Regions from separate parts of the Rubidibacter lacunae KORDI 51-2 genome, predicted to be linked through region 1. Evidence: predicted binding sites of a transcription regulator. Region 1 holds the regulator's gene; each other region holds the start of a gene.
The links. The regulator NtcA, encoded in region 1, controls nitrogen genes in cyanobacteria. The targets are predictions, from matches to a motif close to TTTGTANCNNNNGNTACAAA.
Positions count from the first base shown of each region.

Region 1 (10,905 bases):
TTAACAACCGTGCACATTTAGGAACCCTACGCTTCGCTGAAATCGCGCATGCCAAAAGAGCGAATGTCATACTCGACACCCAGCATTTGACAGCGATCGCGAAGCTGAGAATTCGCTTAAATCGCAGCTCTTCATAGGGTTGCGCGCTCAAGTTAACGGCAAGTTAAGAGACAGGCAAGATTTTTTTTAAATTCGACACGGCGTCATACAAATTCGCGCTGCGCAAAAAAGCTTTACATTCTGGATCTATAGTTAAAGAGTTGGGCGGATAAAAGAATGTTAAAAGTTCCTTTAAAGCTTGTGTATGAGTTTTTAAGGCATCGCTTTAATTCTTTCAATCAAGGACAGATCCGCAAACCACAAGTCGGTTATATTTATTGAGATTATTCGGTTTTCACGAGCAGCAAAATGTCCCCCTAGCTCGCTGTACTTTCAGGTACTTGAAAAACTATTCTCAACACAAAAAACTTCGCACTTCAACGACCCATCAGCACACAAGAATGTGGGTTCGGACTTGGGAGGCTACGGTGAAGCCTCGCTCCAGGAGAAATCGAGACAGCTCGTAAGATGAAGCAGTTGGTCCAAACTAATAGGATCGCGATCGCGTCGGGAGCAGGCGCTGCCGGGAGGTCTTTGTCAACTAAAGGCTGCTCAGAAAGTCGACACTATCATTGGATGGATGCCTCAGATGGTTGGCTACGCAGCCGGAATCGTTGTAGGAGATGATTTCTGCCGGGAAGCGTTGACTCTGCTGGGAGATATTGCTCATCGGGCAAGGGTCAGCAAACCAAGACACCATCCGACTCAGTTAAATTGCTAATCCCGTCATTATGAAGATCGGTTCTCGGTGTTGGATGTCAACACAGTTACGCCTTCGATCGCTCGACCCACGAGAATGCGTTCGTGGTTTTTTTGCGTCATCAAGCTGCCATTTCCATCTGCTCTAATCGCGAACACGCCGCTGCCGTTGGTGTAAACTATCGTTCCGTCTTCAGCTAAGTCATAAGACAAAACACTCTTCGCCAAAATTTCCGGAACTCCTTCCACGCCCTGACGGACCAATTGCCAACTGGGCGGTACCAAAGCAGGTGCATCGGTTTCGCCTCGATGCTTTTTGGGGAGGTTCTCTGGGAAAAACGTACCACCTAACGTCCGCAATGGCTGACGCCCCACTTCTTGACGGGTCGTGGCATTTATTAGAGGCTGTCCTGTTGTCATTTGACTGAAGATATTGAAAAACTGAAAAATTGCGTAGAGCAATCGAACGGGCAACAAAAGCAAATCTTTGAGAAGCTGAGTGAGGCTGAATCCGCCGAGGGGTTTGTAGGGACGCCGAATGTAATATAGCCAGCCATCAGCAGAACACTGCGGGCCTAAAAGGTCGGATTTTGGGTCTTCAGCAAGAGTGCGGACGTCTTGCTGCTCGAAATCCAGCTCCATGATGGCAAAAGGCGCGCGGTTGACCACGTATCCTTGGCTGTTGCGGCTGACCCCGGCGGATTGATACACGATCGCCTTGCGCGCGCGATCGCTCCAGTGTGGGGCGCAGTCAATTGAATCTCCTTCTGTGAGGTCGAGGGGACGGTGGTCGTTGAGTTCTAATGTTGCTAGGTTGCTGATGCCCGTGGGATAGTTTTTCGTGCAGGCCATGAGCTGGTGCTTTTTACTGAAGTCCAGAAAGCCGATTTGAAACTCCGTGCTGTGAAACAAACGCCGTTCGCTTTGCTGCGTCGGATTGTATTGAAACAGACCCCCTAATTCTGTGGATTCGAGCGTGTAGAGCAACTGGTCTTGCTCGATCCGACAAATACTGGTGATGTGCACGGGGACCGCCGCTTCGGTGTGGGTGTTTTGTCGATCGCCGGTCGGAGGTTGCAGCATTGCCCGGATGCTGCGATCGCGCAACGCCTGACGTCGCTCGTTTTGAAGCCGCCGCTCCTGAACCGACCGCCCGAACTCGCTTTCAATTTCGCGAACGGCTTGGTTGTCTGGCTTGAAGTACAGTTTGCCTTGGGATAGATAAGCAACACTCAAAGACACCGTCGTTCCTTTCTCCTCGTTCCAATACGCCCCGTGCTTGAACTGATTATGCCAGAGAGCTGCCGAATACTTGGCTCGCAGCAGGGGGTTCAAGTCTCCGGGTCAAGCCCTGGGCTTGCGGTCAGCCTTCGCACCGATTCAGGGACATTTCTACCCTCATCAGCGCAAACTGAGCGCTAGAGATATCGTGAGTTCACGAGCAAAAATGGGAATGTTTGCGGGATTTGATAGTAATTAAGGCGGCAATTTACGCAGCTGCATAACCAACGGCTCGAGGCATCCCACGAAAAGGAAGGTGGATTTTCTGAAGCTCGCTGATAAATTGACAGTGCCCTTTTCTTGTACCCCGCGAATAGCCAGCACCCGCACCCCAATCCGAAGGGGTGGGGTGCGGAATCAACTGTGTGGCTTCGTTAACCCGGGCGGATCTATTTGCCACTGTTCGAGTTTCGTCTTAAAAACGAGACCGGTTGCCGCGATCGCGCTCGGATGGCACCCTCAACAAGACGGAGAACTCGCACTAAGGCAGAGCCGAATCGCCGAATAGAACCCTGCCTTTAGCGCGCAACTAATGTGCATCAATGCAACTTAGGCGAGCACCCAATTCACCAGCGTCCGGACTGGGAAGCCTGTCGCGCCGGAGTTGTTGACGCCGCTTTCTTTATCTGCCCAAACCGGGCCGGCAATGTCGAGGTGTGCCCAGGGCGTATTCTCGATGTATTGCTTCAAGAACAACGCTGCTGTGATCGCGCCACCCGGACGCGGCCCGGTGTTTTTCATGTCCGCGATGTCCGACTTCATACCATCGAAATACTTATCTTCTAGAGGCATTTGCCAGAACTTTTCGCCCGCAGCTTCGGCAGCATTTTTGAGTTCGGTCGCGATCGTTTCATCCGTACTCCACAGACCGCCGATTTCTTTGCCGAGCGCCACCATGCAGGCACCCGTGAGCGTTGCCAAATCGACGATCGCGTCAACCTCCAACTTCTCAGCAAACACCAACGCATCGGCCAGCGTCAGGCGACCTTCGGCATCGGTGTTGTTGACTTCAATGGTTTTCCCATTGGATGCGGTCAGAATGTCGCCGGGGTGCATTGCACGGCCGCCGATCATGTTCTCCGTCACCGCGCTGATGAAATGCACTTCCACGTCCGGCTTCAGTTGCGCGATCGCCTGCGCTGCCCCATACGTGGCAGCCGCACCGCCCATGTCCATTTTCATAGTTTCGATGCCGCTGCTCGCACTTTTGATGTTGAGGCCGCCTGAGTCGAAGGTCAGCCCTTTCCCCACAATCGCGACTTTGCGGCGCGGCATGCCCGCGGGTTTATAAGTCATGTGCACTAACTTCGGCGGTAAGTCCGATGCCTGCGCGACGCCCAAAAACGCCCCCATACCCAGACGCTCGCAGTCTGCTTTTTCTAATATTTCGAGGGTTAAGCCGTACTCGGCGGCGAGTTGTTCGGCAGTTTCTGCCATCGTCAGCGGCGTCACCGTGTTAGCCGGGCCGTTAACTAACTCGCGAGCCAAAATTGTCCCGGCAGCGATCGCTTCGCCTTTGGCAATTGCATTGTCGCGATCGCCGACTCCCAGCAAGTCGATGGTTTCTAGCTTGCGTCCCCTGGCGTTTTCCTCGGGATCGGATTTGAAACGTTTGTCTTCGTGCAGCCCGAGGATTGCACCTTCGGTCGCGATCTGCGCCACGATTGCAGGGTCGTAGTCCGCAATGGGCAAAGCCAGCCCGAGGGTTTGGCAGTGCTGGTTAGTAGCGATGCGGGCGCAGGCAGCGGCAGCGCGACGGAGCGTGTCGAGGGTCAGGGCATCGCGATCGCCCAAGCCGATCAAAATAATTTTGCGGACGGTACTGCCCCCACCAATGCGGGCGCAGGCACTTTTTCCAGGTTTGCCTTCAAACTGGGTTTCCTCGATCAGCTCCGCGATCGTGCCGGACAGTTTGGTGTCCAGTGCCGCGAGGTCGCCGGTCAACTCGGTGTCGGTGAAAAGCCCGAGCGCCAGCGCGTCTCCAGACCAGTCGAGTTGGGAGGTGCTGGTGCCGCGAACCAGGAGCTGCGGTTGCGTTTGGGTTGGCATGAGGTTTTGCGCTTACGTCTCTTTACGATTCACCTTACAATCTCTGGTGGATTGCCTGCATGCAGCAGGAACTGAGGCGATCGCCTGGGCTCGAATCTATATCATTCTGCTGACTTTATAGCTCGGCATAGATTCGATGTTCTCCACCCTTACGGTCGTCCTCGGCCAATTCCCTTGATTGTTCGAGCCTTACGCGCAGCGCGATCGGGAAATGCTATTCCGTCAGCAGAGGTGCGATCGCCGCTCGGACTATTCCCGCACGCTCCAGGTACGCGGCAACTCGCAATAACAGCCCGTCGTTGTGCGGTGCAGCCACCAACTGCACGCCCAGCGGCAACGCTCCCGACCGCCCATCTTCAGCTGCAACTGGCACCGACAGCGCGGGCAACCCGATAAACGACAGCGGCTGCGTAAAGCGCCCCAAATTCGGTCGAACCGCAACGGCTTCACCGGCAATCTCGACGATCGCTTGTCCGAGGGGCGGCGCTCTACACGGCGTCGTTGGCGTTAGTAACACGTCTACCTCGTCGAACAGCGCGCGAACGCGTTCTCCAAATATGCGTCGGAACCGCTGCGCGCGCAGATACCACTGACTCGGTACCAAAGCTCCAGCCAAAAAACGATCGCGTGTCGCCGGGTCAAAATCCTGCGGGCGATCGCGGAGATTGCTCAGATGTTGCTGCGCGCCTTCGGCAGCCGTAATTAGGTACGCCGCACCGCGCGCGCGCTCGGCATCCGGAACGGTCACCCGCCGCGTCGCGCTCAGCGCTCGTGCCACCTGCTCGACCGCCGCGATCGCCTCGGGGTCGGCTCCAGACGCGAAGTAATCGTCAGCGATCGCGACCCGCACGCCAGTGAGGTCGAGCGGACCGGGCGTGTCCGGGTCTAGGTCCGCATTCAGACCCGTCTCGGGCGGCGGCGGGGTGCAAACCGGATCGCGCGGGTCTGCCCCTTCTAACACGCGGCAGGTGTAGGCCAGGTCGCGCGGCGAGCGAGCAAACGGGCCGATGCAGTCCAAACTCGGCGCGAACAACACCGTCCCCGCACGCGACAGGCGTCCGTAGGTCGGTCGCAGTCCGAAAATGCCGCACAGCGCTGCCGGAACGCGGATCGAACCGTTCGTATCCGAGCCCAGGGCCAGCGGTACGAGCCCGGCCGCCACTGCAGCAGCCGAACCGCCAGACGATCCGCCCGCGATCCGTGCGGGGTCGTGAGGGTTGGGCGTCGCGCCGTAATGAGCATTTTCGGTAACGAAACCGTAAGCGTACTCATCCATATTGGTTGCCCCAACGAGGATCGCCCCAGCTGCCTGCAGGCGCGCGATCGCCGTGGCATCGCGGCGAGCTGGCGGGTCGTCCCGGTTGATTTTTGCTCCCGCCAGTGTCGTCACGCCCGCGATATCGAACAGGTTTTTGACTGCAAACGGCACGCCGGCTAGCAGACCGGGTTCCTCCCCGCGCGATCGCCGCGCGTCCACCTGCCGGGCCGCCGCGATCGCCGCCGCGTCAGTGACGGTCGTAAAACAGTTGCGCTGGGGATTCTCCCGCGCGATCGCCGCTAGTGTCGCCCGCACCACTACTTCTGCCGTCACGGTGCCCGCACGCACGGCCGAGGCAATCGTCGTTGCGTCAGCCGTTCGCCAGTCGCGCTCACGGCTCATTCGTCCCGCTCCGGGTTGGACCCGTCGATACCATCAGCATTGCGATCGGAGCTGTCCTCGTTCTCGGGATCGCTGTCGATCGCGGTCTCTCCGTTATACAGAGCCACGAGCTGCAACTCCAGCGGTCCTGCAGCGTAGGTGGTATCCGACGCGATCGCGCGAATCTGCTCGACGGCGGCATCGGTATCCACAATGCGCTCGATGAAGCGCACCGTCCCGAGATCGTCCGCACCGACGCGAATTTTCCCCAGGAGCCCGGCCCGCTGCGCCTGAAACTGCGCTGCTACCAACAACAGCTCCAACCGAGCGGTAAAATCGTCTGTCGACTCAACCGACACCGACGCGATTACATCTCCCGCCCCGAACACCTCGCGATTGGTTGCTACATTCAGAATCACGCGGATGTTCTCTTCGCCGAGCAGGTAATTACCAGCCGAGAGCACCTGTATGACGTACTCATTGCCGTCGCCGATCGCCTCAACAAGTTGTTCTACCTGCTCGCGCGAAACCTCAATAATCTGCCGCTCGATTGTCGAGACGCCGGGCTGCGTCTGTGCGATCGCGAAGCGATTGGCTTCGCGCAACACCACGTCTACTACAGTTTTGCCAAAGGCCGGATCGTTAAGGCGGACGACGTTGATCGCCAGGGTTTGACCGCGGACAAGTGCCACGTCTCCTTGTCGCAGTGCTTGGTAATACTGGAAGTACTGTTCTAGCTTGGCAACTTCCTCGCGCAAATCAGCCGTTTTCTGTGTGAGGTCGCTCAACACTTCATCTCGCTGCGCGATCGCAGTATCGAGGTTGGCAATGCGGCGATCGCGCGCCTGAATTTCCGACTGTAACGTGCTGCGTTGAGCTTCGAGGTCTTTCAAGCGCACGGCACTGGCATCGAGGCGTTCTTCTTGGGCGGCGATTTCTTGCTCTTGGCGGGTCAGTTCGGTATCGCGTTCGGCAATTTGCTCCTGCAAGCGATCGCGCTCCGCAACTAATTCCTCGCGTTCGCCGCGCAACCCGGCAACTTCCTCGGTCACGGTGGCAAGCTGCGACTGTGCGGCTGTGAAGTCGGCGTTCGTGCGCTCTAAATTAACCAAGGCGCGCTCTTGTGCAAAGCTGACGGCTGCCAGCTCCTCGTCAACCCGTTCCTTTTCCTCCGAGACGCTTGCTAGTTCCTTCTCGATCTCGCGGCGTTTGGTTTGAATTTCGTCGAGACGAAACAGTCCGTCGCGTAACGACTCGCTCAGGGCCAGCATAATGCCCAAGGTTGAGGCTGCGATTGCCGTTCCCGTCATCACCGTTACGACCACAGCAGTCTGACGCGGGCGCAACTTAAACAACCGCAAGCGCGCCTTGCCCACTTTCGAGCCGATGCGATCGCCTAGTGCTGCCAGGACCCCGCCCAAGAGCAGAATGGCAACAATCAAAATGTAGGCGCTGGTCATTAGCAGAGACTACTCGTGGCAGAAATTACTCAAGGACAGGCACGTGAAAGAGACCCATCGCCTACAGATTAGCCCATGAAACCCATCGGTTTCCGAGTAATTGAAACCCTGCGGCTTGGCTAACGGCAAGACTCTCGCGATCGCGCGGCAGCGGCACTGTGCAAAAAAACTAGATTTGTCCTTAGGAAAACTGCTGGCTGAGAGCAACGGGGTTGTGTACGGTAATTTTTTTCTTATGGATCGAAATCATTTCTTTCTCGCGCAGTTCGCCGAGCAGGCGCGTTACCGTCACCCGCGTCGAGCCGATTGCCTCGGCGATCGCCTGGTGGGACAGCTTGAGGTCGATGCGAATGCCCTCGGGAATCGGTTCGCCGAAATCGCGGCAGAGAATCAGTAAGAAGCTGACCAAGCGCGAACCCATATCGCGATGAGCGAGGGTCTCGATCATCATCTCGGTCTGCAAAATCCGCGACGACAATCCCTGCAGCATGAGGCGGGCGAGTTCGGGATTCTCCACGAATGCTTGGTCGGCTTGTTCGATGGGTGCCGATAGCAATTCCACGGGCGTGAACGCGACAGAATGATAGAAGCGATCCGAACGCTGCCCGGCGACCAGCGACAGGACGCCGAAGACACTGTTCTCTCGCAGCAAGGCAACGGTTATTTCCTCGCCAGACTCGTAAACGCGCGAGAGCTTAACCGCCCCGCTGAGGAGGAAGTAAACGCGCTCGGCTGGATCGCCTGGAAAAAAAATCGTTTTGCCGCGTTCGTAGGTTTCCACCATCGGTGCGAGCATGCCGCCACCGATTTGGCGGAATAAGTCTTCTAGGCTGCGTTCGCGAGCGGTATGGGGAGTAACGTTCATAGGGCAGTTGCTACGGTCGGCAAAGCGGTCAGCAGCAAGAAAGGTCGAGCAATGGGGAGACTCGAGACAGCTGATACGACTGAGTTGCTGTCAGGATGTTGCCGAATCAGTCGATTGCTACTTCAAGCTTCGATCATAATGATACATTTGCTGCAAAAAAAATCTTGGCAGCGGGCACCGCAAGCTCTGCAGCTCCCGATTGCTGGTGCATGTTACACGCCCGAGTCTCTAGGTGGGACAAGCGCTGGTGTGACGTTTCGGCAACCGGGTTGACGTGGAACATCAACCGAGCAGTTGTGGGCGATCGCGCCTGTCGGGACTGCTAAGACTCGGTCGAGTGCAACGGCTGGCGCAGCCACCGTGCAGAGCCGGGACGTTTCCGAGTTGAATGTCCCGAGCTACAAGTCCTTGCATAACTGATTTCAATAAACGGATAGCGGCGACGCTATGAGCGTTTGCAAACGGCGACGATCTTGGGGTGTAAGGTAAGACAACCGCGCTGCATTTCACACCTACATGAACCGATGCTACAGTGCCCAAAGCGAGTGCTCGATTCTTCCTTACGAAACGTTTAACTTATAGCGATTTAACTTCAGGGGACGCGATCGCATCTCACATAATCGAAGATATGGAGTCTCATGACGAGGGCATGCACTTATGTCGCAACCAACGATTGAATCAATTCTTAACGAAAACCGCTTGTTTGCACCGCCAACCGAACTGGCCGAGCAAGCTCATATCAAAAATTTAGAAGAATATCGTCAATTGCAAGCCCGCGCCACGACCGATCCGGAAGGTTTTTGGGGAGAACTTGCCGCACGGGAATTAGAGTGGTTCGAACCGTGGACTCAAGTCCTCGACTGGCAGCCGCCGTTTGCAAAGTGGTTCGTGGACGGCAAGCTGAATATCACCCACAATTGTCTCGATCGCCACCTGAGCACGTGGCGGCGCAATAAAGCCGCGCTGATTTGGGAAGGCGAACCCGGCGACTCGCGGACCCTGACCTACGCGCAACTGCACCGCGAAGTTTGTCAGATGGCTAACGTTCTCAAGCAGCTAGGCGTGCAGAAAGGCGATCGCGTTGGCATTTATATGCCCATGATTCCCGAAGCCGCGATCGCGCTGCTGGCATGCGCTCGCATCGGCGCGCCCCATACGGTCGTTTTCGGCGGATTTAGCGCAGAAGCACTCCAAAATCGCTTGGTAGACGCCAAAGCCAAGCTCGTGATCGCGGCCGATGGGGGCTTTCGCAAAGATAAAACCGTTCCGCTGAAAGTTGCTGTTGACCGAGCTCTCGCTGACAATGGCGCGCCTACGGTCGAGCACGTGCTGGTCGTCAAGCGGACGGGCGAGGCGGTCGAAATGGTGGAGGGACGCGATTACTGGTGGCACGACCTGCAGGCAGGGGCATCCGGTACTTGCCCGGCCGAACCGATGGATAGCGAGGACATGCTGTTTATCCTCTACACCAGCGGTACCACAGGCAAACCTAAGGGGGTCGTTCACACTACAGGCGGCTATAATCTTTATTCCCATGTCACGCTGAAGTGGGCCTTCGACCTCAAGGACACCGACGTATATTGGTGTACCGCTGATGTCGGCTGGATCACCGGGCACAGCTACATCGTTTACGGACCGCTTTCCAACGGCGCGACAACCCTGATGTACGAGGGTGCACCGCGACCCTCGAATCCAGGGTGTTTGTGGGACGTGGTGGAAAAGTACGGCGTATCGATTTTCTATACCGCACCAACGGCTATTCGCGCGCTCAGCAAGCTCGGCGATCGCTACCCGAACGCCCGCGATCTATCCTCCTTGCGGATCCTCGGCACCGTCGGCGAACCGATCAACCCCGAAGCGTGGATGTGGTACCGGCGGGTTATCGGCGGCGATCGCTGCCCGATTGTCGATACTTGGTGGCAGACGGAAACGGGCGGCTTTATGATTTCGCCGCTGCCGGGGGCGACACCAACGAAGCCCGGCTCGGCAACTTTTCCATTCCCGGGCATCCAAGCTGATGTTGTCGATATGGAAGGTAACCCGGTCACCGGCAATGAGGGCGGCTATTTGGTCGTCAAGCATCCCTGGCCGGGCATGATGCGCACCGTTTACGGCAATCCCGAACGATTCCGCCGCACGTATTGGGAACACATTCCGCCCAAAGACGGGCAATATCTGTACTTCGCCGGCGATGGCGCCCACAAAGATGAGGACGGATACTTCTGGATCATGGGTCGCGTGGACGATGTCATCAACGTCGCCGGCCACCGCCTCGGCACGATGGAAGTGGAATCGGCGCTGGTCTCTCACCCCGCCGTCGCGGAAGCTGCTGTCGTCGGACGCAACGACGAAATCAAAGGCGAGGATATCTTTGCCTTTGTCATTTTGGAAACCGATCGCGATCCGAGTGACGCGTTAGCCGCAGAGCTGAAGCAACATGTTGTGCGGGAAATCGGCGCGATCGCCCGTCCAGGAGGAATCCGTTTTACGGACGTCCTGCCGAAGACGAGATCGGGTAAGATCGTGCGCCGCGTGTTGCGCAGCCTCGCTTCCGGGGAAGAAGTTGCCGGCGACACCTCCACTCTGGAAGATCGCAGTGTCCTGGAAAAGTTGCGCGCGGGCGAATAAGTTAAAGCCTTTAGAGCGAAGGGATAAAGATATTTCTTCGCTCGGTGCCGGAGGAGTTGCCGCGCGTCATGCATCGGATGATAGTCCTGAAGTGTGATGCTCGTGTTGGTTAGGAGCATGGCTACGTTCGGGTTCTGCACCTACGCCATCTTCACCGTGCAGGACTACCGAATTAGGAACAGCGA
Region 1 is NZ_ASSJ01000005.1:12,164-23,068, forward strand. It holds gene KR51_RS01700 (hypothetical protein) at 829-2,040, opposite strand; gene KR51_RS01705 (leucyl aminopeptidase) at 2,629-4,128, opposite strand; gene KR51_RS01710 (AtzE family amidohydrolase) at 4,343-5,788, opposite strand; gene KR51_RS01715 (DUF3084 domain-containing protein) at 5,785-7,227, opposite strand; gene ntcA (global nitrogen regulator NtcA) at 7,409-8,092, opposite strand; gene acs (acetate--CoA ligase) at 8,750-10,720, shown strand.

Region 2 (10,905 bases), on a different contig from region 1:
GCGCGATCGCTGTAGGACCGACAGCCCGGCACGACTGTCCCCGACGGCAAAATTAGCGACCAGGCGCGATCGCTCACCGCCGCTGCCGACACGTTCGAAACCAAATTGCCGAATCCGTCAACGTACTGAATGCAGCCGCGCCATCCCGCCCGCATGCGTTCGACCGCCGCGACCGGTAAAGCAACCAATTCTGACACCGCGATCGCCGGACCGAGAGCCTTCAGCGGAACGCCGGTTGCAAGGTGCGCTCCCACCGGCGCGAAGATATCCCGACCGTGAAACGTCGCACTCGGCATGTCCGTGCCCCAATAGTGCGGTTCTGTTAATTCCACCGCAGCAATCGCCGCGCGCTCGGTTAGCACTCCGCTCAACAGACCGTTATCCGGACCGACTAGAAATCCACCATCGAATTGCACCGCGATCCCGCGCCGGGCAGTGCCTACGCCCGGGTCGACTACCGCGACGTGTACCGTGCCAATCGGAAAAAACGACACGGCGCTGGCCAAGGCAAACCGACCTGCTGCCACATCCTGTGCTGGAATGCGGTGGGTTAAATCCACCACGCCGACCTGCGGTGCCACCCGCGCGATCGCGCCTTTCATCATCCCAACATAGACATCGCAATCGCCGAAATCGCTGAGCAATGTCAAAAAGCCTCGACTCATTGCAGCACTCCTCGCGCGAACTTGTCTCCCATTCACCCTACGCTAGACCCGTCACCCGAGATAATCTCCAGAAAAAATAATCGGTTTGATATAATTTCAGTAACATCGGATACCTAAGTCGTCCGATCTTTTCAAGTTAAGACATACCTAATTATCAATCCCCTCAGAGGAGAACGCTCGATGGTATCTAGCAACCTACAAGAGGCTGCCAAGCTGGCTGCCGCCGTGCATCGCGATAGTCTGCGCAAAAATATCCAGCACCGCCTGACGATTGCCCGCAATGAGGGCAACGAGCGGCTGGTGCGCCAACTTGAAGCCGAAGCGAACTACCTGCGTCTCGGCTGAGATTCGCCTACCAATCGACCGCGACCGTTGAGATCCCCACAGGTCTCCAGCTCGCCGGACGTCTTGTGCGATGGAGATACAGAAGTCGTGAACTGTCGGCAGAATGTCGAGACGCGATCGCTTGCAACCAACCTCGCCCTCGTCCTCCCCTTCACGAGGAACCCGCTAAGGGCATTCTGCAAACCAACCGTTTCCAAGCTCCCTTCCCTTGGCGATGAACTTAAGGATGATCAGGATCGCGGAGGGGCATGCAAACACGTGGCGCGATTCTAAGCACATTCAGCTCGACGCTGGCTAGTGGGTCCGGTGATACCCCAAGGGAGCAGTCGCTTGGTCCTCACCAGTCGCTGTCCGTAGGCGTGCAGTCATGATAGCTGCTGGCAGCAGACAACCATCGATTCCTATCTTCGAACAACCACCAAACCCGAAACATTGATGGGAAGCGCGATCGCGCGCTATGCAACTATCCGTAACGTTCGTCCGCTGAAAATTGCCGTTGTCCGGGTGCCCGTGCTAGCCTACTGGCGTAGGCAAAGTGCGCGCACTCTGCTGTCAGTGTGATTGAGGGTTGTTTCCGGTTCTGAGTTGGTCTTCGCCGAGGGCAGCTCGTTTGCACCGGAAGCCTAGTTTCATCACGGTTTCGTGTTCTCGGAGAAGCTTAATGTCCATCTATGTCGGCAACCTGTCGTATGAGGCGACAGAACAGGATCTAAACGAGGTGTTTGCAGAGTACGGCTCGGTCAAGCGCGTGCACTTGCCCGTCGATCGGGAAACCGGTCGAATGCGAGGTTTTGGGTTCGTAGAGCTATCGAGCGAGTCAGAGGAAGATGCAGCGATTGAAGCGCTGGACGGAGCCGAATGGATGGGTCGGGTCCTGCGGGTTAATAAGGCGCGTCCGCGCGAGAATAACCGCGGTGGCAACGGTCGCTCTGGCGGACGGCAGGGCGGTTTTGGTGGCGATCGCTACTAAGTGACTCAATTGCCAAAAGTGCGGCAACGGCGCATTGTTTTGCAGTCGCTGCCGCTCTTTGGTTGTGGGCAATTTTTAACTGATATCGCGATTGGAAGGTGTTGGGGGGTAAACCGGGTGCCTCTGCGGTCCGTCCACACCCCCTAACGGTCGCGATGTTGCGAATGTGTGCCTGCTCGGTGATATGAGGTAAACCAGGAAAGACAAATTATTTTTTGGTTTGCGGTTTACCCCACCTCTTCGAGCCCCCACAATGGCGCACCCCCCATGATTGCCAAACGGCTCCAAACGTTTGAGTGATTTTTTTTCGATCTGGGTCTGCAGCGTCCTGGGTCGATATTGTGAGGATCCACTCACATCTGCGCTAACGTGAAAAAACCATCAGTAGGAGGACTGGAATGGCTCAGGTTACGGTCGGACAAAATGAAGGCATCGAATCGGCTTTACGTCGTTTCAAGCGGCAGGTATCTAAAGCCGGGATTTTTCCCGACCTTAAAAAGCATCGTTATTTCGAGACCCCGATTGAAAAGAAGAAGCGCAAGGCGATCGCGCGCCGTCGCCAGCGCCGTCGGGCCTCATCGCGGTATGGCAATAGCCGCCGCTAGCCTACCCGGACTAGACCGTTGGGTCTTCCGTCCGCTGTCGGTTGCTCCGGCGAGTGTTCGAGACATTCCGTCTCCATGCACTTGTTAGAGCCAGGATGCGATGGGCAGGGCAATCAGCGCAACACCGCCGAGCATCAGAGTCACCCTAAGGCTCGCTCGGCAAATTTTTTTGAAAAACAAGCAGCTGAAGAGTACGCTAGTGCGCGTAATAGCGATCGGCCGAGCAACTGTCGTCAGGTCAATTGCTTGCATTAATAGCAATACGTTCGCGCCTTGGAACAATCCGATGGGTGCCGAGCACGCACCATTTTGGGGGATTTTGGCCGAGTTGCCGCGCGTCTTCAGCAGTATCATCGGACACATGCCCGTGTCAATGAAACTGAAGTTGGCAAGTGTCTAGAACGTCTGCGGCGAGTTCACATGCCGACGAATTAAATTCTTGAGGTCAAGCTCTAGAAATAAACCACGAAATAACATCAGTTACTGACCTTGCTGCTGGCATAGGGCGCGAAACAGATCAATTACGCCGCGGGAGCGCGCGCTTGAGATTGAGCGTGTGGGAGCCGCCGACCATTAGCGCGACGCCAACTGTGTCGGGGAGTGTCAAGATTTAGACGGCCACGAGCGACAAGCCACCATTAGAACCACGAGCGACAATGCCGCCAATAGAAATAGTGGAGTTGAGATGACGAACGTGAAAGAGAGCGACAGGTCCGAGTAATTGAGTGCCCTAACTTAGGCAGTATCGACACGATGTTGGGACTTTCGCCACATGCCAGCGCTAGTGTAAAGCTATCTTCGAGCAGCGCCCATTTGATTTAGACAAGTTACGGTAACTGCAGAATCAAGACAAACCCCGCTATCTCGACTAGGCAACACCTTATTCGTCGATCTGAGCAAGGACCTGCTTGCTGGCTAAGTCCTTACTGGCTACGTCCTTAAACAACTCTCTGCAGGTCCTCATTGCGGCGAATGAGATCACCCCATAGGCGTTTCCTCCGCAAAGTACAGCCACCTTCTAGATGCCCCAAACGTGCAGGGTGCCGACTCAAGCAGGGCGCTCCCGATTCATTTGCAAGGTCTGGATAACTGCAACCCGGTGCACCTGTTCTTCGGTTTGCGATTGATTTGAACCCAACGTGATTACCGATAACCCAACTAGATTACAGAAAAGCGAGGAATGGAACGCTAACGAGTTCCCCGGTTGCCGCATCGCTGTTCGCGCCGCCAAAGGTCAGTTGCATCCCGGCAGCAGCAAGCTTGGTACGAACGTATGCAAGGGCGATCGCGCCATCTGCAGTCGGGACGACACTGGTTGCGATTCCGACTTTCTTGCCATCCTGCAGAATAGGCGTTCCCGGCGCGATCGGGGCAGCGAGCTGCACGCCCCACAACTTTTGTTTAACGCCATCATAGGTTTTGAGTCGCGCGATCGTTTCTTGTCCGATGTAACAGCCCTTATCGAACGAGATTGCCCTTAGCAGACCGGCTTCAAGCGGATTGTAGTCATCCGTAAGTTCGCTGCCTGGCATGGGGCGACCTTGGGTCACACGCAATCGTTCCCAGGCTCGATCGCCCAGCGGTCTGGCACCAACGGCAATACAGCACTCCCAAAACGTCCAGGCCGACTCGCGCGGCACGATCGCCGTAAATCCCGGCAACTCCAGTCCACATCCTGGGGAAATGCGAACAGTTGTCCCGCTCTTGAGAGTTAAGAGTCGGTGTGTTGCGGCTGGTAGTGCCACGGACTGCGGTGCATCGGGTCGGTCGGCATCGGCATTCAAAGACTCTTGCATCAGCCGACCGAGCAAGATACGACTGCCCGGTCCGACCGCATCGAAGACAGCAAAGTGCGCGGATACATCGTCGATCTCGACGCGATCGGCGGGAAACAGGTAGCGATCGAGCCATGCTGGCAAGGTTTGACAGCCCGAGGGCGATACTAATAGCAGGAGGGCGTCCTCAGTGGCGTAAACCGTCGCTAAGTCAATGGTTCGCGCGGTCGAGGTTACGAAGACCGTCTCGCAGCTCGTGCCCGGTTGCAGCTGCCGAATGTCGTTTGTACTTTGGTTGTGCAAGAATTCCAGGCGATCGTCGCCGGTAACGCGCAACAGGCCCCAATGACTTCGATCGGTCAGCGCCACTCCGTTCATCGCCGCTGCGATCGCCTCTTCGTCGCAACCGTAGCTGAGGACCCGACCGGTGTCGGGATCGAAGGTCCCTCCGGCTTCGGCCTGTAGCGTGTGAAGGTCTGTCATTGGCAGTAGGTTCTGGTGAATTAGGAGTTGGCAGAGGCAGCCGGGTGGAGTGCCGAGCATTACGGCACGCAGCAGGATCATAAAGCGATTTCCCAATCGCCTGCAATTCGCCCCACACTGCTTGTCAAGGATGCGCTCGCGGGTATTTCGAAGCCTGCAGGGCAACCATTCCTTGCCATCTACTTCCGTCGCAGGGTCGAGGAGATCGCAACGATCGTACTTGCTGCTAACCGCGATCCCCACACGTTTTGCGTAAATAATCTCAAACTTCATCACAGGCGTTTGGATGCGATCGCTAGACTAAAAGGAAAGGGAATTAAAGACTAAACGTAAAGGGAATAAATAACTGTCATGGGTGAAGCAATTTCGCAGCCAACGGCAGGCAGTTCGCGTACAGAACAATTTGTTCTTTGGTATGAAGATGTAGATCGCGATGATGCGGGTTTAGTGGGCGGTAAAAACTCCTCATTAGGCGAACTGATCCAACAACTCGTCCCTAAAGAAATAAATGTTCCTCGAGGATTCGCGACAACAGCCTTTGCCTATCGATACTACGTGCGCGTCACTGGAATCGACCCGCAACTTCGAGCGCTCTTTACCAAACTCGACGTCAATGATGTTGATAGTTTGCAGCGCTGTGGGAAGCAGGCACGCGCGCTCCTCCTCAACACGCCGTTTCCACCCGAGCTGAACGAGGCGATCGCCTCGGCCTATCGTCAACTCTGCGCATCCTATGGCGAAGAAACTGATGTTGCCGTGCGCTCTAGTGCAACGGCGGAGGATCTGCCCGATGCAAGTTTTGCAGGACAACAGGAAAGTTATCTGAACGTTCAGGGCGAGAAAAGCGTCCTAGCAGCCTGTCAGCGTTGCTTTGCCTCGCTGTTTACCAACCGCGCCATTTCCTATCGCGCCCATGGTAGGTTCGACCACTTTAGCGTCGCTCTTTCAGTTGGAGTGCAAAAGATGGTGCGCTCGGATTTAGCAACATCTGGCGTGATGTTTTCTATCGACACCGAAACGGGATTTCAAAATACTGCATTGATCACCGCTGGCTATGGTTTGGGCGAAAATATCGTGCAAGGGGCAATCAATCCTGATGAATATTTGGTCTTCAAACCGACGCTTGGAAGCGGTTTCTGTCCGATTCTTGACAAGCGCCTTGGCAGCAAGGAAATGAAGCTGGTCTACGACACGGGCGGGTCGAAGATGACCAAGAACGTGCCCGTGTCCGTTCGGGATCGCGAGCGTTTCTGCCTGAGCGACGACGAAATTTTGCAGCTCGCGCGCTGGGCCGTGGAGATCGAGCAACACTACTCGCGCGATCGCTACACGCCGATGGACATCGAGTGGGCGAAGGACGGTCGCACGGGCGAACTCTTCGTCGTCCAGGCACGACCGGAAACCGTCCAGTCGCGCAAGAGTGGCAACGTACTCAAGACCTATCTCCTCAAGGAACGTGGCGAGGTGCTCGCGACCGGGCGCAGCATCGGCGAGGCGATCGGTCAGGGAAACGCGCGCGTTATTCCCAATGCCGCCCAAATGCATCTCTTCCAGCCGGGTGAAGTGCTGGTGACCAGTCGCACCGATCCCGATTGGGAACCGATCGTGAATGTGGCAAGTGCGATCGTTACCGATCGCGGCGGGCGAACCTGTCATGCCGCCATCATCGCCCGCGAGCGCGGCATTCCAGCGGTGGTCGGCAGCAACGATGCCAGCAAGGTTATTCAAACTGGTCAGGACATCACTGTTTCCTGTGCCGAAGGCGATGACGGCTACGCCTACGCCGGACTGCTGCCATACGAAATCGAGGAACGCGAACTCGGCGATCTGCCGCGCACGCGCACGAAAATTTTGCTTAATATTGCCAATCCCGAGCGCGCTTTTGCCCAATCGGTTCTACCGTGCGATGGCGTTGGGCTGGCGCGTTTGGAGTTCATCATTGCCAACCACATCCAGGCACATCCACTGGCGCTGCTGAACTTCGATACCCTCGAAGACCCCATCGCCAAAGACCAAATTGCCCGCCTGACGTGTCATTACGACAACAAGCCGGAGTATTTCGTCGATCGCCTGGCCCGGGGCGTGGGCGCGATCGCAGCCGCCTTCCATCCGCGCCCGGTCATCGTGCGCTTGTCGGACTTTAAAACTAACGAGTACGCGCATTTGCTGGGCGGCAGTGCCTTCGAGCCAATTGAAGACAACCCGATGTTGGGTTGGCGCGGTGCGTCGCGTTACTACGACCCGCGCTATCGCGAGGCATTTGCCCTGGAATGTCAGGGGTTATGGCGCGTGCGCGAATATATGGGTTTGACTAATGTCATTCCGATGGTGCCGTTCTGCCGCACCCCGGAAGAAGGGCAGCAGGTAATAGACGAGATGGCGCGTAACAAATTAGTACGAGGTGAAAACGGTTTACAGGTGTATGTGATGGCCGAGCTACCGAGCAATATTGTCCTGGCTGACGAGTTTGCCGAGATCTTCGACGGCTTTTCCATCGGCTCCAACGACCTCACACAGCTCACGCTCGGGCTCGATCGCGACTCCGCCCTCGTGGCGCACCTATTCGACGAGCGCAACCTCGGGGTTCGGCGCTCGATCCAGTCGCTGATCGAAACCGCGAAAGCCAAGGGGCGCAAGGTCGGCATCTGCGGCCAAGCGCCTAGCGACTACCCAGAGTTCGCACGCTTCTTGGTCGAAGCTGGCATCGACTCCATCAGCCTCAATCCCGATTCCGTCCTGAATACGTTGTTGACCGTCGCTGACGCCGAACGGCAGTAGGGGATTGCAACGAACGCAAACCTTTGTGTAGCCAGCTCAGCAATTGCTTGGACCACTCTGTAAGGCAACCTGCCAAGCATCGACTCGACAGGTCGCCCTGGAGAGGATCGCCCGGGATTGATGCGATCGCGTGCTATTAGGCAATCAACTCCTTCACTTTGGCCGCGATGCCGTCGGAGTCGATGCCCTGGTGCGGGAACTGCTCCCACAGGCCGCCGCAGCCTTCGTGGTACGTGCCCAAGTAAGCGTACTTCGGACTGTAGCCGCGCTCTAGGAGCCAAGAGCCGAAGCGGCTGCCCAGACCCGTGCGGCGGTTGAAGGCTTCTACCACCAACACGAAGGGTGCCTTGCCGACCTTCGCCATCATGTCTTCATCGACAACGTTGAGGGTGGACTTGTTGATCAGCCCTACATCGATGCCCGCTTGCTTGAGGCGATCGACAGCGTCCACCGCGCGATACAGCCCGTCGCCGAAGCTGACGACATAGCCGGCTGTGCCTTCGCGGACGACCTCGTCCTTGCCGGGCGCGAAGGTGTAGTCATTGCCATACAAGAGGTTACCGTCGGCATCGAGCAGGCTCGGCACCTTGGAGCGCGTCGAGAAAATAAAGCGCATGCCGGGGTTGGAGAAGACCGCGCGCACACAGGCGCGCATCTGACCCGAATCGGCGGGGAAATACAGGCGAGTTTCGTAACCGTCATCGAGACCGTTGTCGGCAAACATATTGTTCAAACCGAAGTGGCAAGTGTTGTCCGCCATGTCATCGATGCCCGCATGGGAGAAGTGGCACAGGAGGTTCGAGAAGTTCAGGCGTGCCATCGTGATCTCCGAGATGCACATCTCCAGAAAAGCGCTGAAGGTGGCAAAGATGCCTTGCTTGCCAGCCGCCATGCCGAAGCCCGCTGCCAGGGAGAGGTTGCCGCGCTCCATTATGCCGCCGCTGACGAAAATCTCGGGGTGCGCCGTACGGATTTGCTGGAGTCCGCACGACCCTTCGAGGTCGCTATCGACAACGAGGTTGTTCTTGCGCGCTTCGGGGGTCATGGCGTTGAGGATTTCCACAACCGTGTCGCCGAAGATATTGCGGTTCGAGCCCTTCTTGCCGTCGGAACCGATGTAGGTGTAGGAGGGCTTGGGCTTTTCAACGCCTTTGAGATAATTGACGGCGTCGGTCAGTCCGCGTCCTTCCAGGTACTGCAGCGCGAGGTCGACTGAAATGACATCGTGACCGTGGGTTTTGCCCTCGAGACCGGCGATGCCGGGGCACATCTTACGCTTGTTCATGACAGCGACCGGACCGTCGGCAGTGACGGCTTGGCACATGCGCGCGTAGAGACTGTCGAGGTCTTCACCATCACCCGTAAGGATTTGGAGGCCGAAGGCACCGAGGACTTTTCCGAGGTCGAAACCGGTCATGTATTGCGAGGGGTGGCCCGCGATAGTAACATCGTTATCGTCGATGAAAAGTTTGACGTTGAGGTTGCCAGCAACGGCGGCACGGGCAGCTTCGGCATCATTACCTTCCTGCTGGGAACCGTCCGAGCCGAGGCAGCAGACGACTTTCTCGGGGTTGGCGTAGGCAACCCCGTTGACGTACGGCCACATATGTCCGAGACGGCCGGAGCTGAACTTGACACCCGGGGTCAAGCCGAGTTCGGGGTGACCGGGCAGTTGCGAGTGGGCTGCGCGGTAGCTTAGCAGGCGCTCGGCAGGCAGATCGCCGTAAATGGCAGCCATCAAATACTGCGTTGCAACGCGGTGACCGGCTTCGTCGAAGAAGACCGGCACGAACATCTCCGGCTTGCCTCGGAAGAATGCATCGAGAATCATGACTTCGGGAACGGTATCGAAGGGACCGCCCGTGTGACCGCCGACGCCGCGCGCCGCGCCGGTGGCAGTGAAGAAGACGATCGCGTCCCGGCACAGCTGGATGTTGGCTTGGAGGGTGCTGCGTTGGGCATCGGTAAGCGTCGTGACGGCCGGGTCGAGCGCGAGAGGCTGAAACGCCGCGAGGTCGATCGGAAAGGCAGCTTTAGCAACGGTCATAGGAATTTCTCCTGGGCTGATCTGGAGCGCATCTCCTTTGCAGGATAGTGGGCGATGTCGACTGCTTACAAGCGCGATCGCGATCGCCTCGAGTTGCAAAGCGCACGAGCAGTTGGCAGTTGCTTCAGCGGCAAGGTTCCAGAAACTCGATTGGCTATGGAGCGCCGGCTATCGATCGCGGAATATGCTAAATCTCGGTCCCGGCAGTAAAAGCACCGGCCGCAGCATCGATCGCGCCCACCTGCAGCACTTGCACTACCTCGCCGGCCGCGATTGCGGGCTGTCCCAGCGGCACCACAGCCAAACCGTTTGTCCCGGCAAGGTTAATGAGGTTGCCCGAGCTGTGGCTCCCTCCTGCCAGCGAGAAGGTCAGCTCCCCCGCCGCGATCGCCAGCCGACCCCACAAATAGGTTTCGCGCCGACCGGCTCCACACAGATTGTCGCGCGTGCGAGCGGGGACAAATAGCGGCTGCCAGCCGCAGCGGCGTCCGGAGAGTTTCCGCAGTGCAGGTCCAACGAAACGCCAGCAGCTCGCCAGCGCCGAGACCGGGTTGCCCGGTAGACCGAAGTACAGGCAAACGCGATCGTCGGAAGTAAAGGTGGCAACCGTCAGGGGTTTGCCGGGTTTGATCGCAACGGCACGCACGTGCAGGGTGCCGCCCAGTTCTGCCAGCACTTGTTCAACATAGTCGTACTCGCCGACCGAAACCCCCCCGGTCGAAAGCACCACATCGGCAGTGGCAATCGCGTGGGCAATCGCGCCCCGCAAAGCATCCGGGCGATCGGGAATGATGCCAAAACGCAGGGGCACTCCGCCGTTCTGAGCGACCCATGTTGCCAGTGCGTGTTGATTGGAGTCGACGATCTGCGCGGGCTGAGGTGAGACGCCAGGGGCAACCAGTTCGTCGCCAGTTGAAAAGATCGCTACGCGCGGCCGTCGGTAGACGAGTGCTTCCGTGTGCCGCGCGACGGCCAGAACCGCAACTTCCGGCGGTCCAAGTAACGTGCCCGGGGAAAGCAGCGGCGTTCCGGCGCGATAGAACGAAGCGCGCGTGCGGACAAAGGTATGAGGCGGCACGGGCTCCCAGACAGCAACGCGATCGCCTTCGCGCCGCGCGTTTTCCTGGATGACGATCGCGTCAGCCCCGTCGGGCAACATGCCGCCGGTAAAGATCCGCGCCGCTTCACCCGGATCGAGCGACGCACGCGGCATGCGTCCGGCTGGAATCTCCTCGAC
Region 2 is NZ_ASSJ01000082.1:3,026-13,930, forward strand. It holds gene KR51_RS15700 (SAM hydrolase/SAM-dependent halogenase family protein) at 1-665, opposite strand, end outside; gene pirA (arginine synthesis PII-interacting regulator PirA) at 846-1,010, shown strand; gene KR51_RS15705 (RNA recognition motif domain-containing protein) at 1,672-1,980, shown strand; gene rpsU (30S ribosomal protein S21) at 2,379-2,585, shown strand; gene KR51_RS19930 (hypothetical protein) at 2,755-2,985, shown strand; gene ygfZ (CAF17-like 4Fe-4S cluster assembly/insertion protein YgfZ) at 3,749-4,843, opposite strand; gene ppsA (phosphoenolpyruvate synthase) at 5,195-7,621, shown strand; gene KR51_RS15730 (transketolase C-terminal domain-containing protein) at 7,758-9,668, opposite strand; gene KR51_RS19935 (hypothetical protein) at 9,723-9,878, shown strand; gene KR51_RS15735 (molybdopterin molybdotransferase MoeA) at 9,856-10,905, opposite strand, start outside.
Region 2: a site for NtcA is predicted at 762-781, ahead of pirA (arginine synthesis PII-interacting regulator PirA). Genes of this name have one in related genera too.

Region 3 (10,905 bases), on a different contig from region 1:
GAATCCGCCCGAGCTTTGCCACGTCTTTCATCATGTCCGGCGTTGCGATCAACAAGTCGAAATCCATCCGCCCTTTCTGGATTTCTTCAATCAGCTCTTCAGAGCCGACGATGTCAGCACCGCCTTCGTTAGCCTCTGTGACCTTCTCGCCACGTGTAATTACCGCCACTCGAACGGTTTGCCCGGTTCCCTTTGGGAAAGTCACCGTCGTTCTGAGCTGCTGGTCGGTGTACTTCGGATCGATACCGAGGCGCACGTGGACCTCAGCTGTTTCCTCAAACTTGGCAGTTGCCGTGTCCTTGAGCAATTGCAGCGCTTCATGAGGTTGATAAGGTCGGGGCTCGACCTTATCCATCAACTCGCGCATGCGACGCGAGAGTTTTTTTGGCACTGAATATCTCCCTGGGTCCTAGCGAGGGTCAAACCTCTCCCCAAAATCATTGTCTAGCGAGCATTCACAAGGATAACTTAAGGAGTATGGAAGCTGCCATAAGCTACTCGGCGAGTTAAGCCACCTCAACCTCGTAGAAGTGGTAGTTCCTTTCTCCCGTTCACGCTCTCACAAAACTGGAACCCGTCAATTATCGGACCTTCTTTCATGAAAGCATCGTAAAAAGAAATCAGTACCGCGCGTGCAAAGATCGAGTCCCTAGCCTTGGACGGCAATTCCCATGTTGCGTGCGGTTCCCTCAATAATGCGCATTGCGGCTTCGACGTTGTTAGCATTGAGGTCGGGCAACTTGGTCTGAGCGATCTCGCGCAACTGATCCCGAGTGACGGTGCCGACTGTCTCTTTATTCGGCTGGGCGGACCCGCGCTCGATCCCAGCTGCTTTACACAAAAGAACCGAAGCAGGGGGCGTCTTTAGGACGAACGTGAAACTACGGTCCTCATAAACCGAAATTTCAACGGGAATGACCAGCCCTGCCCGGTCGGATGTTTTGGCATTATACTCCTTGCAAAATGCCATGATATTGACGCCATGCTGACCGAGGGCCGGACCAACAGGAGGAGCTGGATTTGCCTTACCGGCGGGAAGCGCTAACTTAATGAGCGCGACAACCTTTTTACGTGCCATTTGCTATTACTGTTTCTCGACCTGAGTAAATTCCAATTCAACAGGTGTCTCGCGTCCGAAGATCGAGAGCAACGCCTTCAGCTTGCTGCGTTCTGAGCTAACTTCAACAACTTCGCCTTCGAAATCCTTGAACGGACCCGACAAAACCACAATTTTGTCGCCCACCTCCATATTGACCTGTACGGCGGGCTCCTGCTCTTGGGTCTGCCTGAAAATGCGCTCGACTTCTGCCGGACTGAGCGGAACAGGCTTTACATGTCCGCGTCCGCGTCCGTAAGGACGTTTTTGCTCGGCACCAACAAAATTGATGACATGCGGGGTGTTTTTAACCACCTGCCAAGCATGATCGTCCATCGCCATCTTCACGAGCACATAGCCTGGGAAAACTTTTTCTTCCCCGTGGGCGCGCGTGCCATCTTTCCTTACCTTGACGATGGGGGTCTGGGGGATCTGGATCTCGTGGATGCGATCGCTAACATCCAGTGTCAAGATCCGCTGCTCGAGGTTTGCTTTCACGCGCTTTTCGCAGCCCGATGCTACTTGCACGGCATACCAGCGCGGACGAAATGCTGGAGTCGTGACTTCACCTTCACTACTCTCGCGTGCTGCATCTGCTTGTTCGGCAGCGAAACTCATCAAAACACCTTCCCGGAAATCCAAGCGAAGAGGTTGTCAAAAAAGTAAATCAAAGTAGCCACCAAGGTCACCATCAGGATCACTGCTGCAGATTCGCTAACCAGCTGCTTGCGACTGGGCCAAACTACCTTTGCCAGCTCCTCCTGGGTTTCTTTAGAAAACTTGACGAGATCGAACCCACCTGCGGACTCTGCTTTCGGCTTGACCTCTTTACCGTTCTTAGCAGTGCTATTCTTCACAGAGCTACCGCTTGGCTTCGAAGCCTGCTGCTTCTGGGCTTTGACCGGCCGCTCTTTACTTTTGTCCTTCTTGGCCACCGCCGCTCTCTCCCTCATACAATCGCACGTCCATCGGGTGATACAGTGCCCGGGAATCTGGACATAGGCCACGCCTGCTCGCTAGTTGCATTTGCTCTCAGCGCCAGAACCTGCTAGGCGAATTGAACTACATGATATTCAGAATCGCGAAGCGCGCCCTGGAGGACTCGAACCCCCGACATCAGGTTTTGGAGACCTGCGTTCTACCAGCTGAACTAAGGACGCAGACTAGGTTTCACGATTGTAATAATTTGTATACACCCATTTTACCCATACAGATGTCACCCAGACAGACTTGATTGAGGGCATAAGGAACTTGCGCCCGGTCTTCAAGTGTATGCACAAACATCCCATTGTGTCAACATGCGTGCCACTTAAAATCTTTACTAGGACGGGGGATCTGTCAAGCTCTGGAACGCTGGATTGACAAAAATGCCTGGTTTTGGATGGCTTTGTTATCCAAATTATCTATCAAGATCGGGGTTTTGTAGGTGTCGAAAATATAATGCGCGCACGTTCGGGAGAAGGCTTGCCAGCGAACACCTTTAATATGACGCCAGCATAGCTGTACTTGCCCAGCGCGTCCACGGATAGCTCCTTTACTTTTAATGCCGCAATTTTATTTCAATGCTCACAATTTATAATTTCTCTATACAAATTGATTCTGTAGTACTTTATGGATTGCGGATTAAATAAGGCAGCTTTTCTTTCTTTTGCATCTCGTGAGGTTCTGCTGAAATATTCTTCCAAGCTTAAAGATGGAATATCACAATCAAAGTGAAACACGACATAAGTTCTGCGTAAGGTTCTAGGTTATGGAACTAGTTTTGCACTATTTTTGGTATTTATAGTAAGTGAACGAGGTCGAAGTCCTTACTTATGGTCTCAGTAAAGTAGGGACCTAGAGTCGAGCCGCATCTACGTAATGGGACGCATCCATTTTTGACTGAGTCGAGCCCATTCTAGTTCTCTTATCAAAACGATCTATTCCTCTCTTTTAAGTTTGTTTCCTCTTGCACTAAGTAAGTCATGCTATTGTTTCGAGAAAACTAAAAATTGCCTTATCCACTGCAATACCTTCTCGTAGAGCCTGTTTAAAAAGGGTCAAGCGGGTTTCGGGCTACCCTGGGCGACCCTGAAACAAGTCCCAAAAGTCCCGCTCTCTTGTCGTGATGCATGTGCCCGATTTCACGTAAGTTGAATTTTCAAGCAGCCTCTTTGAGAGTGGAAGCGCGATCGTACTCCCACTACCACAACTCCCACGGTGACAAGTTCCCCTCAGCAAACACAACGAGTTGGGTTCAGATAGCGGAAGGTCTATTTTTAAGTGAAGGCGATTCTCTTTAAGACTCTGTCAACAGTGCGATTGTCGATCGGCTGGGACCAGCGCTGGGTCAGGAGCTGTTTGGCTACTTGCCCGTGTAAGGCAGCAAAGTAGCGCGAGAGGTCCTAACCATTGATTTTTGGCTGCGCCAAATAAATTCAGATGGAGCGATCGAGCCTAGGTTTGGAGTCCTGTGAGCCAGTCGCCGAGGGTGCAGCGACCAATGCCGAGGGTGTGGCAGACGCGAGATTCCGAACGCGGAGGTCGACACCAACAAGAGCATTGAGGCGGGGTCACTCGCTATCGGTCCTAGGATGTGAGCCACTGGGCGTATCAGATTGGCTCGCGATTATACCCGAATCAGCCCATCACTGCTATAAAGCACGTGAAGCTCATACTGCCAATTTGTAGAACGAACAGCAGCTTAACGAGACTTCCATCACGGAACCCATCAATACAAAAGCTTCCGCAACCATTTTTACCCGGGTGTCTTAACTATCTCCGCTTTGGCTCGGAAGTTATAGCCTGCCAGGACCATCCAACTCACTAACCGAACGCAGGCTAAACCGACAAGACCTATAAATGAGGACGAAAAACCCACCAAAATCAAACCCGACCAAAAAAGTCGGGTTTATTTGACTGTGGTTTTGGTCTGTGTTAGCATCTGGCGCAATGATGTAGAAGCGGCAGCGAGCGAGGAACATTCCACTATGACCCAGGCAATTCCGGCGACGAAGCAAACAGCTACCTTTACTAAATTGGTCTCTAAGGAAGGCGGCGTCGAGTACGACCTCAAGCCGATCCACGTGTGCGAAGAAACCTTTGCGCCGCTAGAAGTCCACTATGACTACGATGCTATCCGCCGTCAGGTCAGCCGCGAGAGCATTGCTGCCGGTCCAAATTCCATCTGGCGCTACCGCGCGTTTTTGCCCGTTGCCAGCGAAAACCCGATTGATGTTGGTACGGGTATGACGCCGCTGCTGAAGTCCACGCGTCTTGCTCGTCGCCTGGGTCTTAAAGAGCTTTACATCAAGAATGACGCCGTCAACATGCCCACCCTGAGCTTCAAGGATCGGGTGGTTTCTGTTGCGCTAACCCGCGCGCGCGAATTCGGTTTCTCTACGGTTTCTTGCGCCAGCACCGGCAACCTCGCCAACTCTACGGCCGCGATCGCCGCTCATGCCGGTCTCGACTGCTGCGTATTTATCCCTGCCGACCTGGAAGCAGGGAAAGTCCTCGGCACGCTGATCTACAGCCCAACCGTGATGGCGGTTAAAGGCAACTACGATCAAGTCAACCGCCTTTGTAGCGAAGTTGCTAATACCTACGGCTGGGGCTTCGTGAACATCAATCTGCGCCCTTACTACTCCGAAGGGTCCAAAACCCTAGGCTTTGAAGTTGCCGAGCAACTCGGCTGGAAGCTCCCCGATCACATCGTCGCTCCGCTGGCATCCGGCTCGCTGTTTACCAAGATTTACAAAGGCTTCCAAGAATTCGTGAAAGTCGGATTGGTTGCTGACAAGGCCGTCCGCTGCAGCGGTGCTCAGGCTGAGGGTTGCTCTCCGATCGCTCAAGCCTTTAAAGAAGGACGCGACTTCATCACGCCAGTCAAGCCGCAGACCATTGCCAAATCGATCGCGATCGGCAATCCGGCTGACGGTCCCTATGCTCTCGACGTGGCTCGGAAAACCGGTGGTAACATCGAGTCCGTCAACGATGCCGAAATTATCTCCGGTATCAAGCTGCTTGCCGAAACGGAAGGCATCTTCACCGAAACAGCTGGTGGCACGACCATTGCCGTTCTGCAGAAGCTCGTCGAGCAAGGCAAAATCGACCCCGACGAAACGACAGTTGTTTACATCACCGGCAACGGACTCAAAACCCAAGAAGCCGTCCAGGGCTACATCGGCGAGCCGCTGACGATCGAGCCAAAACTCGACAGCTTCGAGCGCGCCCTCGAGCGCTCCCGCACTCTCGATCGCTTGGAATGGCAGCAGGTGCTCGTCTAGTTTCGGTTACTATCCGAACGCAACCGGTTGCGGGGCGATCGCGCAGAGCCAGCGATCCGCAACCGGTTGCTCGGCGATCGCCCCGTGCGTCGCCCGCAGTTTGACGCATTGCTTCCAGTACGCAGTTCACGCACCCGGATCCAACGATGGCCGTAACAGTCCTAATCCCGACCGTTCTCCAGAAGTTCACCAGCGATCGCGCCACGATCGAAGTCGAGGGGGCAAACATCCTCGAGCTAATCGACGCTCTAGAGCAAGCCTGCCCGGGTATCAAAGCACGTCTCTGCGATGACAGCGGCAAGCCGCGTCGCTTCCTCAACTTCTACGTCAACAGCGAAGACATTCGCTTCTTGGACAACGAAAAAACCGCGCTTAACGACGGTGACGAAGTCAGCATCGTCCCGGCAGTGGCTGGGGGCTAGCAGCGATCGCGATCGCTGCTACGCTAAAACAAACCTTACGACCGAGTAGCAAATCATGGCTGAAGAGGCAAAGCAACCTACAGCAAAAGCTGCCAAGAAAGAAAAGCCACCTGCTATTGAAAATAAGCCGCTTCCTGAATTTGCTGCCGAGCACCTCATCCCAGCTCTGCGGGATGCGTTTCGAGCAGAAGGGATCGAGAACGTCGACCTCGAGTTCGTCGAAGGCGTGCTGCCGTTCGACGGTGCGGACCCAGAAGAAGATCGCTGTCAGTACTTGCTCGGCAACTGGAACGGTGGCGATCGCCGCTTCGGCCTCTACTTCCTCGATAGCAACCTAGTGGGGAATAAAATCTTTACACATGCATCTGGTGGGACACAACCGAGCGAGATTGAGTCTTTCATGATCGACGAGCGCAAGGTAACCTTAGGGCTGTTAGTGCTTTACGTTATGCAGCGCCTCAACGGTCAGAAGTGGCTGTCACCCAATTGATTGAAGCTTGCTCTCAAGCCAACCAGAACGGACCCCCCTTTGCGGGACCGACCCGTTGCAGTCGAGCATTACATCTCACGAGCGCCGTTTGTACTACTTCAGCTCAAGCTGTACTAGTCGGGCATTCTGGTAGTAATGTCCCAATATCTGCTGGTAACTGACACCCTGCTGTGCGAGGTAAAACGCCCCCCATTGGCTCAAGCCAACGCCATGCCCGAAGCCGCGACCGGTTACATAAAACTGACTGCCGTTCGGCATGACCCGAAACAGGGTGCTCTTGAGGCCGAGAGCCTTCCGCAGAGCTTCCCCTGAAAGCTGCTTCGTGCCCAAATCCCCAACGATTTTCGCCCTCACGATGCGGCCGCGTGGCGTAGTTTGCTCGGGGACGAACTGTTGGATATTGCCAACGCCACCGATCCGCCGCGTCAGGTCGCCACTGGAGAAAGTCTTCGTCCATTGAAACTCAGGCGAGGTTTGGTCGTAATCGACAACACCGCGCAAATAAGGCAGTGGTGTGAGCCACACATCTTCGACATCCTCGGTGTGACCGCCGGAGGACGAGTGAAAGGCCGCCAAAATCGCCGTACCGTCGTAAGTCAGAACTTGTCCGGCCGTGCTGTCCGCTGCTTGGTGCGTGGTCGTTGCTTCCGACGACACACCGCGGTAGACCTGCGTCAGCGTCGTCGTCCCTATATCGAATAACTGGTTGTGCGCTTGCGAGCGCTGATAAAGTGCGTAGGAGCGTGCGGCAACTGCTTGAGCTCTGAGGGCTTCGAGCGGCCAGCTTGCCACCATTTCCGCCCCAACTATGCTGTAGAGATACGCTTCGATGTCGACGTAGTTCACTGCCGTGACGCCGCTAGCGTTCCCCAGCAACCGCACTCGACCGCGATACCAGCGATCGCCAATCCAGACAAAGCCGCCATTATGGGGCTCAACCCACAACTCGCCCCCCCGCCATTGCCCGAGCACCAAGCCGCCGCCACCGGATTCGGCATGAAAGGCTCCCATCGCATCGAGCTGACCGAGGGCGCGCCCGGACCCATCACGGACAGTCGCTGACGTCGAACTCCCGACGCGCACGCGAGACGCGCCCTGCCGAATGCCGACGCGCAACTCCACAGCTGCCTCCGCGGCAATCGCGCTCGCCAACCAGACCAACAATGCCAAACCGAGCGAGCGTTGCAGGACGAGCACGCGCAAACCACTTAGACGTGCTCGGAAATCGTATAGCAGCTTCCAGAGATTCACTACGTACGCTCCTCAACACCAATTTGGGTCGACAATCAGCCCCCGCGATCGTGAAGCATCAGGAGTTGTCACCGAACAAATCCGTTTTGATGTATTTGTATCATGTCAGCGGCAGGCAACGCCAGTAGGCATTCTTAGCGGTGGCTTTGACTCGCAATGATACCTAAGAGTTCCCAGCAATCTCCCCTGAAAAAGCGCTCTTTTCGGTGAAAATTCATAGAAAATGCCCTCTTTTCACGACCGCCCATATGAATTTGTATCGATTTATACAAATTGAGCGAGATCCACGCCTTATCATCCTGATGCCAAATGGAGCGGCGCTCCGCGCGATTATATTAGCGAGGTTTGAAGAGACGTATGGCATGGCGAAGACTGGGTCGGCGGAAGTTTTTGATCTATGGTTCGGCAGCAATGGGAACGAGCTTCCTGCTCAAAGCTTGCGGAAACGGCGAGCAAGCTGCTCCTGGCAGCGAATCCGGCACCGCTTCAGGAGCACCCGATGCAGCTAGCGGTAGTGGCGACACGATCAAAGTTGGCATCCTGCACTCCTTGAGCGGCACGATGGCAATCAGCGAGACGACCGTCGTGGAAGCTGAAAAGCTTGCAATCAAGGAAATCAACGAAGCAGGGGGTGTCCTCGGCAAGCAGATCGAAGCCATTACCGAAGACGGTGCCTCGGACTGGCCGACGTTCGCTGAGAAGGCAACAAAGTTGATCGACCAGGATAACGTCGTCACGATCTTTGGTTGCTGGACCTCTGCTAGCCGCAAAGCTGTCAAGGACGTGTTCGAATCCAAAGACCACATGCTCTGGTATCCAGTGCAGTATGAGGGTCAGGAGTGTTCGAAAAATATTTTCTACACGGGTGCGGCACCCAATCAGCAAATCGAGCCTGCTGTGAGCTGGTTGCTGGAAAACAAGGGCAACCAATTCTTCTTGGTGGGTTCGGACTACGTTTTCCCCCGTACTGCTAACACCATCATCAAAGAGCAACTCAACGCTCTCGGTGGCGAGACGGTTGGTGAAGACTATTTGCCCTTGGGCAACACCGAGGTTACACCGATCATCACCAAGATCAAAGCCGCCCTGCCCGATGGTGGCGTCATCTTCAACAGCCTCAACGGCGACAGTAACGTGGCGTTCTTCAAGCAGATGCAAGGAGCGGGACTGACGCCCGACAAGTATCCCGTGATGTCGGTGAGCATCGCCGAAGAAGAAGTTCGTCAAATCGGACCGGAGTTCCTGGTAGGACACTACGCTGCGTGGAACTACTTCCAGACTGTCGAATCGCCGGTCAACGAAGCATGGGTGAAAGCATTTAAAGACGAGTACGGCCAAGATCGAGTGACCAACGACCCGATGGAAGCGGCGTACATCATGGTCTACCTCTGGAAGCAGGCGGTAGAGCAAGCCGGTACGGCCGACAACCTCGAAGCGGTGAGGGCGGCAGCCGTCGGACAGAAGTTCGATGCGCCCGAGGGGCTGGTGACGATGAATGCCAACCACCATATCTCCAAGACGGTTCGAATCGGGCAGGTGCGCGAGGATGGCTTGTTCGACATCGTCTTTGCAACCGACGGTCCGGTCGAACCACTGCCGTGGAACCAGTTCGTGCCGGCTACGAAGGGCTTTGGCTGCGACTGGACCGACCCGGCTAAGGGTGGGAAATACCAGGTCGAAGCCTAGGCACTTCCGAAACGCGCGATCGCCGACCGGGCGATCGCGTGGCGTGGGCGGCAGTTCGCCCCTGAGTGTTTCGACCGGTCGGGCAAACGCCGGGTCGAGCGACGATCTTGCCGAACGTTCGGTGCAAACGTTGCCAGCGTTCGGCAGTGCAGGAGAAGTGAATAAGTTTAGAAGGCGGCAGATGTGAGGGCAGCAAGTGCTACCGCTATTTGAAGGGATTTTCAACGGACTCAGTATCGGTGCGGTTTTGCTCGTGGCAGCGCTGGGTTTGGCTGTCGTGTTCGGGTTGATGGGCGTCATCAATCTCGCCCACGGCGAATTCATGATGCTGGGTGCGTATGTCACGTTCGTGGTTCAAAACGTCTGCAAGCCCCTGGGCGACCCGTGGTATTCCGCTTACATCATCATCGCGTTGCCGATCGCGTTTATCGTTACGGCAGCAATCGGGTTGGCGCTCGAACGCGGGGTGATTCGCTTTTTATACGGAAGACCGCTGGAAACGTTGCTAGCGACCTGGGGCGTGAGCTTGATTTTGCGTCAGTTCGTCCGCAGCGCCAATGGGGCGATCGCCCTCGGAATCGCGATGTTTTGCCTGCTATTGTTTGGCGGGCTGTGGGTGCTACAACGACAAACTGCCCTGGTGCAGCGACGCAACTGGGCGATCGCGATACTTTCGGTCCTCTCGGGCGCGATTGCCGTGGGTGCTGGGGCGATCGCAGCAGGGGGCGGCGAAACCTGGGCGCGACCGTGGTTTAGCGCGCGCAACGTAGATGTAACTCCGCCGGAGTGGCTGCGGGGCGGCATCCCTCTCGGCGATTTCCAATTGCCTTCCGCACGCCTGTTTATCATTGCGTTAACGATTGCTTGCTTGGTGGGAACCTATTGGTTTCTGAATTGCTCTCGCTGGGGCTTGCGCATTCGTGCGGTTACGCAGAATCGCAACATGAGTGCTTGTTTGGGGATCCCGACGCGTACGGTTGACGCCCTTACATTTGCGCTCGGGTCTGGGTTGGCTGGACTGGCCGGCGTTGCTATTAGTTTGCTCGGGTCTGTGGGTCCTAACGTCGGTCAAAACTATATCGTCGATACGTTCATGGTGGTGGTGGTCGGCGGTGTCGGCAAACTTGTCGGGACGATCGTGGCGGCTTTGGCGATCGGCACGCTCAACTATCTCATCGGCTCCGGCACCCTAGCGCTGCTGTCCTCCTCGATTGCCGCACTGCAACCGCTGACCGACTTCTTTACGTTTTTTGCCACGACCAGTATGGCGAAAGTAATGGTGTTTGCTGCAATCGTGGGGTTCTTACAGTTTCGGCCGTCGGGCATTTTCCCGCAGAAAGGGCGTACGGTTGATGCGTAGCAGCCCTCATCACGCGCCGCATCTAGCAGCCGGATTGGTTGCTAGACCGCGCGCTGAATTTACTGGATTACTGAGTCGATCGCTAGGTCGACGCTGCATAGCATTCGGGGGAGTCAGGCATGTTAGAAGGAGTGACGCTGAAGGCACGAGCGCGAAAACGCCAGCAGCGCCAGAGACTGGCGATCGAGGCGATCGCGATCGCGGCAATTGTGTTGGTGCTGATTTTCGCGATGCCGGCTCTGCTGTCAGCATTCCGGCTGAAGTTGCTCGGACGTTTTCTGGCCTTAGCGATCGTGGCACTCGGGATCGATTTGATTTGGGGCTACACCGGA
Region 3 is NZ_ASSJ01000083.1:8,793-19,697, forward strand. It holds gene rplA (50S ribosomal protein L1) at 1-391, opposite strand, end outside; gene rplK (50S ribosomal protein L11) at 650-1,078, opposite strand; gene nusG (transcription termination/antitermination protein NusG) at 1,085-1,714, opposite strand; gene secE (preprotein translocase subunit SecE) at 1,714-1,953, opposite strand; tRNA gene KR51_RS15960 (tRNA-Trp) at 2,184-2,256, opposite strand; gene thrC (threonine synthase) at 4,066-5,364, shown strand; gene KR51_RS15970 (MoaD/ThiS family protein) at 5,511-5,786, shown strand; gene KR51_RS15975 (DUF2996 domain-containing protein) at 5,842-6,276, shown strand; gene KR51_RS15980 (SpoIID/LytB domain-containing protein) at 6,370-7,527, opposite strand; gene urtA (urea ABC transporter substrate-binding protein) at 7,885-9,213, shown strand; gene KR51_RS15990 (ABC transporter permease subunit) at 9,410-10,573, shown strand; gene urtC (urea ABC transporter permease subunit UrtC) at 10,693-10,905, shown strand, end outside.
Region 3: a site for NtcA is predicted at 7,781-7,800, ahead of urtA (urea ABC transporter substrate-binding protein). Genes of this name have one in related genera too.